DNA from 2 places in the Novosphingobium sp. CCH12-A3 genome. Region 1 is predicted to be linked to the other one. Evidence: riboswitches for the same ligand, from Rfam matches in the RefSeq annotation. Region 1 holds a riboswitch; the other holds the start of a gene.
The links. Region 1 has a riboswitch for cobalamin ahead of AX703_RS03890 (hypothetical protein). Riboswitches for the same ligand answer to the same signal wherever they lie in the genome.
Positions count from the first base shown of each region.

Region 2: another riboswitch for cobalamin. It lies ahead of AX703_RS10690 (TonB-dependent siderophore receptor); the one in region 1 lies ahead of AX703_RS03890 (hypothetical protein).

Region 1 covers NZ_LSIA01000053.1:23,588-29,689, reverse strand. The annotation lists gene AX703_RS03895 (TonB-dependent siderophore receptor) at 1-684, opposite strand, end outside; cobalamin riboswitch at 887-1,079, opposite strand; cobalamin riboswitch at 1,138-1,338, shown strand; gene AX703_RS03890 (hypothetical protein) at 1,531-2,103, shown strand; gene cobO (cob(I)yrinic acid a,c-diamide adenosyltransferase) at 2,100-2,699, shown strand; gene AX703_RS03880 (cobyrinate a,c-diamide synthase) at 2,696-4,006, shown strand; gene AX703_RS03875 (hypothetical protein) at 4,150-4,647, opposite strand; gene AX703_RS03870 (hypothetical protein) at 5,011-5,340, shown strand; gene traL (type IV conjugative transfer system protein TraL) at 5,411-5,695, shown strand; gene AX703_RS03860 (type IV conjugative transfer system protein TraE) at 5,706-6,102, shown strand, end outside.
Region 2 covers NZ_LSIA01000136.1:241-6,342, forward strand. The annotation lists partial or broken gene AX703_RS10685 (ABC transporter substrate-binding protein) at 1-491, opposite strand, end outside; gene AX703_RS10690 (TonB-dependent siderophore receptor) at 665-2,596, opposite strand; cobalamin riboswitch at 2,665-2,866, opposite strand; gene AX703_RS10695 (cell wall hydrolase) at 3,222-4,391, shown strand; gene AX703_RS10700 (hypothetical protein) at 4,650-4,949, shown strand; gene mdh (malate dehydrogenase) at 5,276-6,102, shown strand, end outside.

The DNA.
Region 1 (6,102 bases):
TGGCGTGAGCTTGAGCGTGGCTGTGCCGCTGGCGGAAACGCGGCGGTAGCCATCGTCCTCCGTGCCGTTGCTGCGTGCGGAGATGCCATCGGTGGTGAAGGCGGAGCCCGCCACGCGCCAGTCGAGCAATGATCCGGCCCCGCCAATGCCAGCCTGGGCGTTGACCGTGGAGTGGGTGCCGGCTTCGACCGCCACGCTCCCTTCCAGCGGCTGTTCCGCGCGTCGCGTCAGTACGCTGACCACGCCGCCGATGGCATCGCTTCCCCACAGGATCGATTGCGGCCCGCGCAGGATTTCCACGCGCTCGATGTCGTCGATCAGCAGGTTGGAGAACGAATAGCCGCCGCCGGTGGCCGACGGATCGGAAATGCGCACACCGTCGATCACCATCACGGTCTGCGAGGAATCGGCGCCGCGGATGCGTAGCGATGTGGCGGTGCCAAAGCCACCATTGCGCGAAAGGCTGACGCCTGGCGTGCGCAGCATTAGATCGGTGAGCGCGATCGGCTGCTGGGCGCGGATCGCCGTTTCGTCAAGCACGGTTACGGTGGCAGAGACTGCGCTCTGCTCGACCGGGCTGCGCAAGGCAGTAACGACGATTGAAGGATCAGGCGCGTCCTCGGCTAAAGCGGGCGAGGCGAGTAGCGTGGCAAGCGAAACAACAGGAATATGGGCAGGACGCATGGTGCGGCTCCCTTCGGTACGAACGGCATGGACCTGCCGCTCAGACACGCGAAGGAAGCACGCGCCGGCATATGCACCGCAAGGCGCAACACGGCATCGCTTCCCGCACGGGGCTTCCCGGCAGGCAATGGCTGTCGTTGCGCGAGGGGTGTGCCGCCTTTGCAAGCCGGCAACCTCGAACGTCCGGTGCACCCTGCCCGAACGAAGAACGACCGCAACAGGCAGGTCTCCTGGCTCGCGGGTCAATGCCGGTCCGGCCGCCTTCTCAGGACGGTGAGGTCCCAATGGCGTAATTGGCCGGTCGGCTCGCCGCTTACAGTTGCAGGGGCAGCCGGAGTTTTACACCCCGTTCCCTTTTGATCCCCTCTCGGGGAACCTGTCGCGGCGGTGCAGGTAGCGACATGTTTTTGCTGCTGCAAGTGCGAATACTTGCGCAGATCAATTGCTTGGCTTATCCAGTCTTTCGCAACGGGTGCCCGAAAGGGCTTAATCGGGAAGTCCGGGCGGTGGTCGCAAGCCACCCAATCCGGCACTGCTCCCGCAACTGTAACCGGTAGCGCATCGCCATCATGCCATTGGGTTTCGGCCCGAGAAGGCGGCGAAAGGCGCGACGATCCGGAAGTCAGGAAACCGGCCTGTTGCGGTCGTTTCTCTGCGCGGGCGGGATGTACCGGGCGGACGAAGGCACACCCTTCGCGGACGACACTGTTGTGCGTTCTTGTCGGAGGGAGATCCGTGATGACCAGCACCTGAGATCCAGCCAGACGTGCGCGTCCGCACGTCTTGCCGATCCTGCGCATCACGCATGCGCACAATCAATTCATACCTGTTCACAGGAGGCCAATCATGGTCCGTATTTCGCGTCCTGATCTCGCGATGTTTGGCGCGCTTGCGATCGTCATGCTCGTAACCCGCACCCATTCGCTCAGCAATGTCATGCACCTGCCTGACACCAGCCTTGCCAGTTTCTTCGTCGGCGGTTTCTTCCTGCGCCGCGCGACTGCTTTTGCAGGGCTCTTCCTGCTCGCCTTTGCCATCGACGTGACAGTGATCGGCTGGTTCGGCCAGTCCAGCTTCTGCTTCACCCCTGCCTACTGGATGCTCGTTCCGGCCTACGGCACGATGTGGCTGGCCGGGCGCGCGGGCGCGGACAAGCTGGGCACCGAACCGTCATCACTGCTGGGGCTGCTGGCGCTGGTCAGCGTTGCCACGCTGGTTTCCGAGCTGTTCTCCAGTGGCGGATTCTACTTCCTCGGTGGCCGTTTTACCGATCCGACCGTCGCAGGCTTTATGCCCCGCCTCGCTCGCTATTTCCCACCGACCCTTGCGGCCACTCTGCTGTGGACCGCAACTGCAGCAGGCATCTATGCCTTGCTGGTCGCCGCGCGCCCCTCGCTTGCCTCACGAGCAGAGCAATGAGCGAAACCCCAGAGGCGCACCGCGAGCGCGCCCGCAAGCACAAGGCGGTGGTCGATGCCAAGATCGCCGCCGCCACGCGCGACAAAGGCCTGCTGCTGGTTCTCACCGGCAACGGCAAGGGCAAGTCCTCCAGCGCCTTTGGCATGGTGGCGCGGACGCTCGGCTACGGTCGCAAAGCGGCGGTGTTCCAGTTCATCAAGGGTGCGGAAAACGTCGGTGAACGCGCCTTCTTCGCCTCGCACCCCGATGTGATCTGGGAGAAGTGCGGCGAGGGTTTCACTTGGGAAACGCAGGATCGGACACGTGACATTGCCGCTGCGAGGGCGGGCTGGGAAAAGGCCAAAGCTGCGCTGGCCGAACCTGACATCAGCCTCGTCGTGCTCGATGAATTGACCTACCTCATCACCTACCGCTATCTCGCGCTCGATGAGATCATGCCCGCGATCGAGGCGCGACCGGCGATGCAGCACGTGGTCATCACCGGTCGTGCCGCAGACGATGCGCTGATTGCCGCCGCCGACGCCGTGAGCGCGATCCGCGACGTGAAGCATGCCTTCCGTGACGGCGTGCGCGCCCAAGAAGGGATCGATCGGTGACGACCGCATCTTGCCGAGCGTTGCTGGTCAGCGCGCCGGCTTCGGGGCAGGGCAAGACGACGGTCACGGCCGCTCTTGCCCGCCGCCACGTGCAGGCAGGGCGGCGGGTCCGCGTGTTCAAATTCGGCCCTGACTTCCTGGATCCGATGATCCTCGAACGCGCCTGCGGTGCACCGGTCTACCAGCTGGATCTCTTCATGGTGGGCGAGGCGCAATGTCGCCGTCTGTTGCATGAGGCTGCCCGCGAAGCAGACCTGATCCTTGTCGAAGGCGTCATGGGCTTGTTTGATGGCGATCCTTCCGCTGCGGACTTGGCCGTACGCTTTGGCCTGCCGGTGCTGGCGGTCATCGACGGTAGCGCCATGGCACAGACCTTCGGAGCGCTGGCGCATGGTCTTGCCACTTATCGCGATGACATCCGCGTGGTTGCAGCGCTGGCCAATCGCGTTGGCAGCGAGCGCCACGCCGCGATGCTGCGCGAAAGCCTACCGCCGGGAATGCGCTGGCTCGGTTCCATGCCCCCAAGCCCGGATGTGGCCTTGCCCGAACGGCACCTTGGTCTGGTACAGGCGGGAGAAGTGGGCGATATCGACTGCCGGATCGATGCAGCCGCAGCTTGCCTTGGTGATGATGCTCTATGGCTGCCTGAACCGGTGGCCTTCGCCACGGAGGTGACAGCGAGCGTGCCACCGCTGCTGGCGGGCTTGCGCATCGCCATAGCCCGCGCTGGGGCTTTTGCCTTCATCTATCCCGCCAATGTCGCGTGCCTTGAAGAGATGGGCGCGCAGGTGCTGTTCTTCTCGCCCATGGCCGATCAATCTCTTCCTGAATGTGATGCGCTATGGCTTCCAGGCGGCTATCCCGAACTTCATCTTGCAGAACTGTCGCAAAACCATTCGATGATTGCCGCGATCCGTGCGCATCATCGGGCGGGCAAACCGATTTTGGCGGAATGCGGCGGTATGCTTTACTGCCTTGATGAGCTCGATGACGGTAAAGGTCACAGCGCGCCGATGCTGAAGCTGATGCCTGGTAAGGGTATCATGCAAGGCCGTCTTGCGGCCCTCGGCTTGCAATCCGTCGAGTTGAATGGCGGCATATTGCGAGGCCACACGTTCCACTATTCTCGGCTCGAAACGACGGTCCGGCGCTATTGCGGCGCACAAGGCACGAAGGGCGCTGAGGGGGAAGCAATCTACCACTGTGGCAGCCTCTGGGCCAGTTACGTACACCTCTATTTTCAGTCCGCCATGTCGGCCGCCGCTTCAATCTTCCGGCCTCGCACAGCCGACGCGACCGGGTCGTGAACTGATTAACAGATGGCAGGAGCTGATGAAGCCATCATCAGCCTCGAACGTCCGCTGTCAAGGCGGGACCGGCTTTACTGGCGCTTTCGCAGATGCCTGGAACCTGGCGATGGTGCATTACCGAACACATCCTCCGGACTGACTCAGCTCAACAACGTCCGGTTTGCCTCCAAAACGCGTTCCTGATGTGTCAGCAACATCTCATAGGCTCTGCCCAAGGCGGTATGGATGATCGCCGGCCTCAGATTGACCTGGATTGCACCTCGTCTTGCCAACGCTGCTTCGCAGTACAAACCTTTCAGTGCTTCTGCTGCCAGGAATACCGCCTGATCGTGATAGGCCGCCTCATTTTTGAGCATGGACACGGCAATAGTCGCTCGAGTGTGGTCTATCCCCAATTCCTCGAAAAGCCGATCGCGAAGCTCTTCGCCTAGAAACGCCCCCTGCCGAAGGACCTTGTGTAGCTTGGACCGCAGCAGTCCGAGCTTGTCTGCCATATGCGCCAAGGGAATGGACTGGCGGGCGAGTTCACCATTGATCAGACGCTTGTATCTGCATTGCTCTGTTGCGGCACCGTTTGCATTCCTTTGGGCAAAAATCGGATTGAAGACCGTCTCCGGCGTGATTGCCCCATGCAGCATCGAAGTTCCCCTTTCACCGCATGGCATCACATCGGGGCTTTAACGGTCAACATTATAATCGACCTATCTCTCTGAAATGAATGCCAAACCCTTCCGCGCGGTGCGCGCAAAGCGCGACTCGCCCCTTGGCAAAGTGGTGCCAGGAAACGGGATCAGCATCGTCCGAAGTTGGTCCTACGATCCCCGATCTCGGGAATCCTATTCCCCACAGCCGCAATCACAGTCCCAAAGTCGCGCAATGCCGCACGCAGCGCGTCCCCACTCCATGGAATTCTCCTGCCAGCCAGCGTTTAGCCCATTGCCTCAAGGCCACAGCGGTCGCTCCCTGAAGCCACCCGCAGAAAACGCGGCGACCTTTCACGAATGGAGCCAGGACCAATGACAAGCAGTTGGAAAGGAAGGGGCAAAGCCCTTTTTCAGGGCGCGGCGATTTTAGCCATTGCCGCAGGTCTCGGAAGCGAGATGGCAATGGCTGGCACAGACCAGACTTTCAGCACCGCGCTGACAAAGTTCACCGGCTTCCTTCAAGGCTCGGGCGGCAAGATCATTACAGTCCTCAGCCTTGCTGGCGGGGTCGTCGGCCTCGCCGCCGGGCGTTTCAGCCTCGCACAGATCGCGATACCTGTCGGCGTGGGCGTCGGCGTGGGCACCGGCGTGCCGATCGTGACCGCCGCGATCACCGCGACGATCTGAACTTTGATCGGCTGTAGCTCACCAATCCCTCGGGACGTGACAGCTACAGCCGGAGGGTGGCGGCGTGACCATGCAGAGATACATCGTGCCTCAGCACCTAGACGATCCGGAACTGATCGGATTTTGGACTCTCGACGAGTTCCTTGGCCTGATCGTGCCGTTCGCCTGGGGGATCTTGTCCCAACATATTCTGATCGGGCTCATGATGAGCGTGCTGGCCTGGTGGGGATTGCGCAAGTTGAAGGCAGGAAGGGCGGTGTCCTGGATTGTGCACACGGCCTACTGGCATCTGCCGGGCGCCTTTTTCGGCCTTAAGGCAACGCCACCCTCCCATATTCGCATCATGGCAGGATGAGGCAGCGACCATGGACCTGGCGATCACATACCAGCAATCGCAGCGCCTGCTCAAGCAGCGCAACCTGCTTGCCGCGAGCTCGCTCGGCCTTTCCGCAGCGACGTTACTGCTAGCCTTTACGGCAGCGGGACAAAACCGCGAGATCGTCCTCCAGCCCGTGCTGTCGCGTCCGCTGACAATCACTTCGGGCGAAGTCAGTCGCGATTATCTCGAACTGGTGACGCGTGACGCGGCCTTGCTGATGCTCAATCGCTCGCCTTCCAATCTGCAATACTGGATGGAAGCGGTGCTCGCGCTGACCGATCCCAAAGCTCACGGCCGGATGAAGGCGGAGCTGCTCAAAGTCGTGACAGACCAGAGCGGATCGAGCGTGTCGCAATACTTCACGATGGAGAAGCTCACGGTCG
Region 2 (6,102 bases), on a different contig from region 1:
GTCTCGATAGGGCGCACTCCGGCTGGCGGTGCTGCGGCGGCAAGTGCGGCGTCGATGCGGGCGATCAGCGCCTCGCCGCGCTCCGGATGGCCGGAGAGCGTGGCGATCTGGCGGATCTGCTCCTGGCTGGCCTCGATGGTGCTGGCCATGCCGAGGGTTTCGAGGCGCAGGCCAAGGCGCTGGTAGGCGCTGGCCGTGGCGGGATCGATGAACGTGCTGCCGAGCACGAGATCGGGCTTGAGTGCCAGCACTTCCTCGACCGTGCCGCGCGTGGCCGGGAGGACGCTTGCGAGGCGCGCGTCCATCGAGGCGGAACGGGGGTCCTTGCTGTAGTGCGAAATGGCGAGGATCTGCGCCGGATCTGCCACTTCGGCGAGGATCGCGTCGGTGCAGGGATTGAGACTGACGATGGTCGGGCGCGCGGTTGCGCGGGATTCGGGAGTGGCCTTGCCTTGGGGGATGCAGCTGGCGGTAAGGGACGCTGCGAGCAAGACCACTCCCCGGCCCCATCCTCTGGAGAGGACGGGGTGGATGCGTCCAGGATCTTGTTGCGCCCCCGCGAAGGCGGGGGCCTCGGTCGGTTTACGCCGATGTTCCGTAACAACACCGAGGTCCCCGCCTTCGCGGGGACGCAGGATTTCGGAACGAGGCGCAGGCGCTTTCATCAGTATCTGGTGCGGATGCCGATATAGGCAGAGCGGCCCCAGGTGCCGTAGTCGGCGACGGTCTGGTAATTCACGTCGAACACGTTCTCGACACGGCCGTAGAGTTCCACCTTCTCGGTCAGGGGGAAGCTGGCGCGCACGGTGGTCAACGCGTAGCCATCGAGGCGGCGGGTGTTCGACGCGTTGTCAAAGCTGTCTCCGACGAGGCGCAAGTCGGCACCGAGGGCGAGGCCCGCGAGGGGAGATGTCCAGTCGCTCGAGAGGGTCAGCGCGTGGGCAGGACGGCGCGCGAGGTCCTTGCCGAAGTTGGCGGTGCCGCGCGTGCGGTTCTCGGTTTCGAGGTAGGTGTATGCGGCCTGCAGGTGGAGCGTGTCGGTAGGACGCGCGCCGAGTTCGGCTTCGACGCCCTGTGCGCGGGCAAGGCCGACGTTGTCGTAGAGGCCGAAAGGACGCGTGGCACAGGCGTTGAGGCTGGCGCAAGATACGAAGGTGATCAGGTTGCGGCTATCGCGGCGGAAGACCGTGACCGCAGCGTGAAGCTTGCCGTAGGGCGCGCCCCATTCGAGGCCGGCGTCGTAGCTCTTGCTGCGTTCGGGGTTGAGCGCGGCGTTGCCATAGTTTGAAAGCAGCTGGTAGAGCGTCGGGGCCTTGAAGCCCTCGCCATAGCTGGCGCGCAGGCGGAGGTTATCGACCAATTCGAACGCGCCGTTGGCACCGAAGGTCCAGGCCGTGCCGAACCGGCTGTGATCGTCAATGCGGACACCGGCGGCGAGGCTGGCGCGATCGCTGCTCCAGCCAAGCAGGGCGTGGCCCGAGGTGAGGTTGGCCTTGGCCTGTGCATCGAAAGTGCTCGAGAAGCGCGTCCATTCGCTGTCACCGCCGAAATCGAGCGTGAAATCGGCAGGCAGGTTGACGCGGCCCGTCAGGTCAACGCGCTCCGAGCGGCCCTTGTAGCCGTAGGACGGATCAGTGCCGAAAGTCGGGTCGTAGTAGTCGCGCTTGGTATCCGAGATCGCGAAGCCGGTGTTGAGCGTGAGATTGCTGCCGGTGTAGCGCAGGCCGACGCGGCCCGAGGCTTGGCGGGTGGTCTGGTATTCGGGGGTATCGCCGAACACGAGGTAGGTCGGCGGGCCGAAACCGTCGATGTCGGTGCGGGTGTCGGCGTAGCGGGCAGTGGCGACGATCGCGAGGTCTTGCGACAGGTTCACGCGGCCCCTTCCCCCGACGCGCCACTGGCGGAAGCCATCGGGTTCGGTGCCGACCGCTGCGGCCGAGACGCCATCGCTGCGGCTGTAGCCGCCGTTGAGGGTGAGCGCACCGAAGTCTGACGCGATGCCTGCTGCAGCATCGGCGAGATAGCTGTCGTTCGCGCCCAGTTCGGCACTGGCTTCAATGCCGTTGAGTTCGCGCGACTGGACCGCGATCACGCCGCCGATGGCCGCGCTGCCCCAGACGATGGAGTTGGAGCCGCGCAGCACGTCGATCCGCTCGACGCCGCCGGGGGTCAGCGTACCGAAGTCAAAGCCGCCCGAGGGGGCCGAGACGTCTTCGAGGCGAACGCCATCGACGAGGACGAGGACCTGCTCGGCATCCGAGCCGCGCAAACGCACGCCGGTGAAGCTGCCGGGGCCGCCGTTGCGGGTAATTGTCAGGCCGGGGACGCGTTCGAGGACGCGGGTGATGTCGGGGCCCTGGATCGACTGGATTTCGTCGGCGGTGATGACGGTGACGGGCTGGCCGGTCTTGCTGAGCGGGGTTTCGCTGCCGGTGGCAATGACGGTGATGGTTGCCGGGTCGATCTTGTAGTCAGCCACGACGACGTCGTCCGTACCTTGGGCAAGCGCAGGCGTCGCAAGGGTAAGGGCAGAAACGGAAAGCAGGTACTTCTTCACAGGACGCAACTCCGGCCACGAACGGTTGATGCCGTCCATGGCGAGAGGTGCGCTGGGCCATGAATCTGGCGCGCCTCGTCGCGTGCGCCCGGTACACCCCGCCCGGCCGCGGAACGACTACCATCGGCAGGTTTCCTGGCTCCCGGGTCATCGCCCGCTGCCCGCCTTCCCAGTACCGGGGATCGAATCCGGCACCAGTGGCATCACTGGACAGCGCGCTCTCCGGTTACAGTTGCGGGGGCAGCGCCGGATTTGAACCGGCTTCCCTCTTAGCCCGTGTTACCGGGCACCGTTGGCGTCGGCGCGGGGAACTAGCGGGAACTTTGCTGCGCTGCAAGAGGAACTACGTACTTCGGGGCAGGTTTGCTGCCCAATTCATTCTCACGCAAAGCCGCAAAGACGCGAAGATGCCGCGCAGGTTCGATAGGACAGCCATCACCTCCTGCGGCGATTATCCAAGAGCATTGCCTGCGGCAGCGCACGACCTCTTTGCGTCTTCGCGTCTTTGCGTGAGGTTTTCCGATCTGAGCGCCAGGCCGTGGGCTCGCCAGTTAACCGGATCGCAGGAGCTTGTGCCGCATCGGGACAGCGGGAAATGCGGCCGTGCGCGAGGGGGCGCAAAAGGTTAGCGCAATTGAGGATTTTCAGGATTCAGCCCAGCCCCATGCCTCTCGAGCTTGCCTATCGCCCGATCGAACTGCCCGGCGTGGCAGCGACGGCTTATGGCGAGCAGCGTCCGCTCGATTTTGCGGCGCGGATCCGGCGCCGGGATATGCGCTCGATCCGCAACGCCTTGCGCGCGCCTTCGCTGATGCGGCAGCGGCTGGGCGGCGTGGCGATGTTCGGCGTGCTGGGTCTGCTGCTCGGGCCGACCGGGTGGGGCGAACCGGGCGGCGTTCAAGCGGCTGTCGCGCGCGCGCAGATGGCGGGACTGCAACCGTTCGAGCGCGGGGGTGACAGCTTTCCGGGCTCGGCGTTCTACTGGCTCGACACCAGCGACAGCGGGCTGATCGCGCCGACAGAAGCGCAGGCGAAATGGGACCAGAGCCATTCGGATGCCGAGATCCTCTCGGCCCGTCCGGTGTCGGCGGCCGGGTCGAGCGAGGACCGCTGGCGGGCTCTGCAGTGCCTGACCGCAGCAATCTATTATGAGGCGGCGAGCGAGCCTGACGGCGGGCAACGCGCGGTGGCGCAAGTGGTGCTCAACCGCGTGGCGCATCCGGCATGGCCGAACACGGTGTGCGGCGTAGTCTACCAGGGGTCGGAGCGGCCGGGGTGCCAGTTCTCGTTCGCGTGCGATGGCTCGCTGGCGCGCAAGCCGATGAAGGCATTCTGGGACCGGGCGCGGCGCGTGGCCGCCGATGCGCTGGCCGGCTATGTCTATGCGCCGGTGGGACTGGCGACGCATTATCATACGACGGCGGTGCATCCCTACTGGGCGCCGAGCCTTTCGTTCATCGGCACGATCGGGGCGCATCGCTTCTATCGCTGGGCAGGGGCAGCGGGGCGTCCGGCGGCGTTCACCGCGCGCTATCTCGGCGGCGAGCCGATTGCCGCGCCGCATCCGCGCACATGGACGCCCTCGCCCGTCGACATTGCCGATCCGCTGGCGCTGGAGAAGGCGTTCGAGGAAGGGCGGATCGTGGCGCCGGGTGCTGCGACTGCGACACCGGCTGCGGCCATCTCGCAAGTCGCCCCGACGCAGAACCTAGTCCGCCCGCAGGTGCTGCCCGGCGTGAAGGCGGGCGCTACCGGAGCGCCCGTTTCGGGCAGTGGCTCCGTGCTGCCGGGGTACGAGAACGCCAACAAGTGGATCGCGCAGCCGGGGGCTTGAGCAGACGCCGAAGTCTGCTCATGCTGAGCTTGTCGAAGCATCTGATGCTGCGCCTGCGTCCTTCGACAGGCTCAGGAAGAGCGGGTTCGGGATTGCGCAGACCTGTTCCATTCCGCTCGTCGCAAATCTGTTTCAGGACGGGTGGTTATTCGTTCCTTTACCGTGTCGTCACACACACTCTTAGCGCAGGTGGGTCTAGGGCGGGGTCGTGGAGAACGGCACCGATTGTCCCCGGCGCCGTCAGAGAGTTGAGGCACCATGCTGCGATTTGCGCCCCGTTACGGCATCATTTCCCCCTGTCTTTCGCGACGGATCCAGGCGCGACACCTGCGGGCGATAAACGACAATGGTACGGGATCTCAGTGCCACGACGAGGCGCTGGACACCGCGCTCCGCATGTTCGCCGCGCATGGATTTGCAGCAGCAGCGCGCGCACGAGACGCTGCGGTCATTGCCGAACGCAGCGGCGAGCCGAACCGCGTGGAATTCTGGGTCGAGGTCTGTGCAACACTCGACCGGCGGATGGCGCGCGACTTCCTGAAGCGCAAGCACAGCTGATCCGCGCAAGAGTTTGCGGAGAGGAAAAACAAAAGGGAGCCCCGGTGGAGACGCCGGGGCTTTTTGCTGGTCGGATAGTTTGCGCCCCAACCTTGCATTGCGGGGTTGCGCAACACCTCGGAAACAGACCTTTTGCTATTGCGAACTGATATCACAAAAACCCCGGATATAGCGGGTTTTCGCGGTTGCATTCGTGTGCGCGCGGGCCTAGGGCCCGATTCATTCTGCCAGAACCTTCCTGTCTCGCGGGGCACGGGAGGGACCTGGGCGAAAGCTCTGCTGGCATTTGTATGCTTGTCCCCGCGAACGGGAAAGGACCGTAGAGCATGGCACGCAAGAAGATCGCGCTTATCGGCGCAGGCAATATCGGGGGCACGCTGGCCCACCTCGCCGCCCAGAAGGAACTGGGTGACATCGTCCTGTTCGACGTGGTCGAAGGCGTGCCGCAGGGCAAGGCGCTCGACCTTTCGCAGTGCGGCCCGGTCGAAGGCTTCGACGCCAAGATCACCGGCACCAACGACTATGCCGACATTGCCGGTGCCGACGTGATCATCGTGACCGCAGGCGTTGCCCGCAAGCCGGGCATGAGCCGCGAAGACCTGCTCGGCATCAACCTCAAGGTGATGAAGGCTGTTGGCGAAGGCATCCGTGACAACGCGCCCGACGCTTTCGTCATCTGCATCACCAACCCGCTCGACGCGATGGTCTGGGCGCTGCGCGAATTCTCCGGCCTGCCGCACAACAAGGTCGTCGGCATGGCCGGCGTGCTCGACTCGGCGCGCTTCAGCACGTTCCTCGCCTGGGAATTCGGCGTCTCGATCCGCGACGTGAACACGTTCGTGCTTGGTGGCCACGGCGACACCATGGTGCCCGTCACCCAGTACTCGACGGTCAACGGCATTCCGGTGCCCGACCTCGTCAAGATGGGCCTGTCCACCCAGGAGAAGATCGACGCGATCGTGCAGCGCACCCGTTCGGGCGGCGGCGAGATCGTCGGCCTGCTCAAGACCGGCTCGGCGTTCTACGCCCCGGCCGCTTCGGGCATCGCCATGGCCGAAGCCTACCTCAATGACCAGAAGCGCATCCTGCCCTGCGCTGCCTACGTCGATGGCCAGTACGGCGTTGACGGCCTCTACGTTGGCGTGCCCGTGCT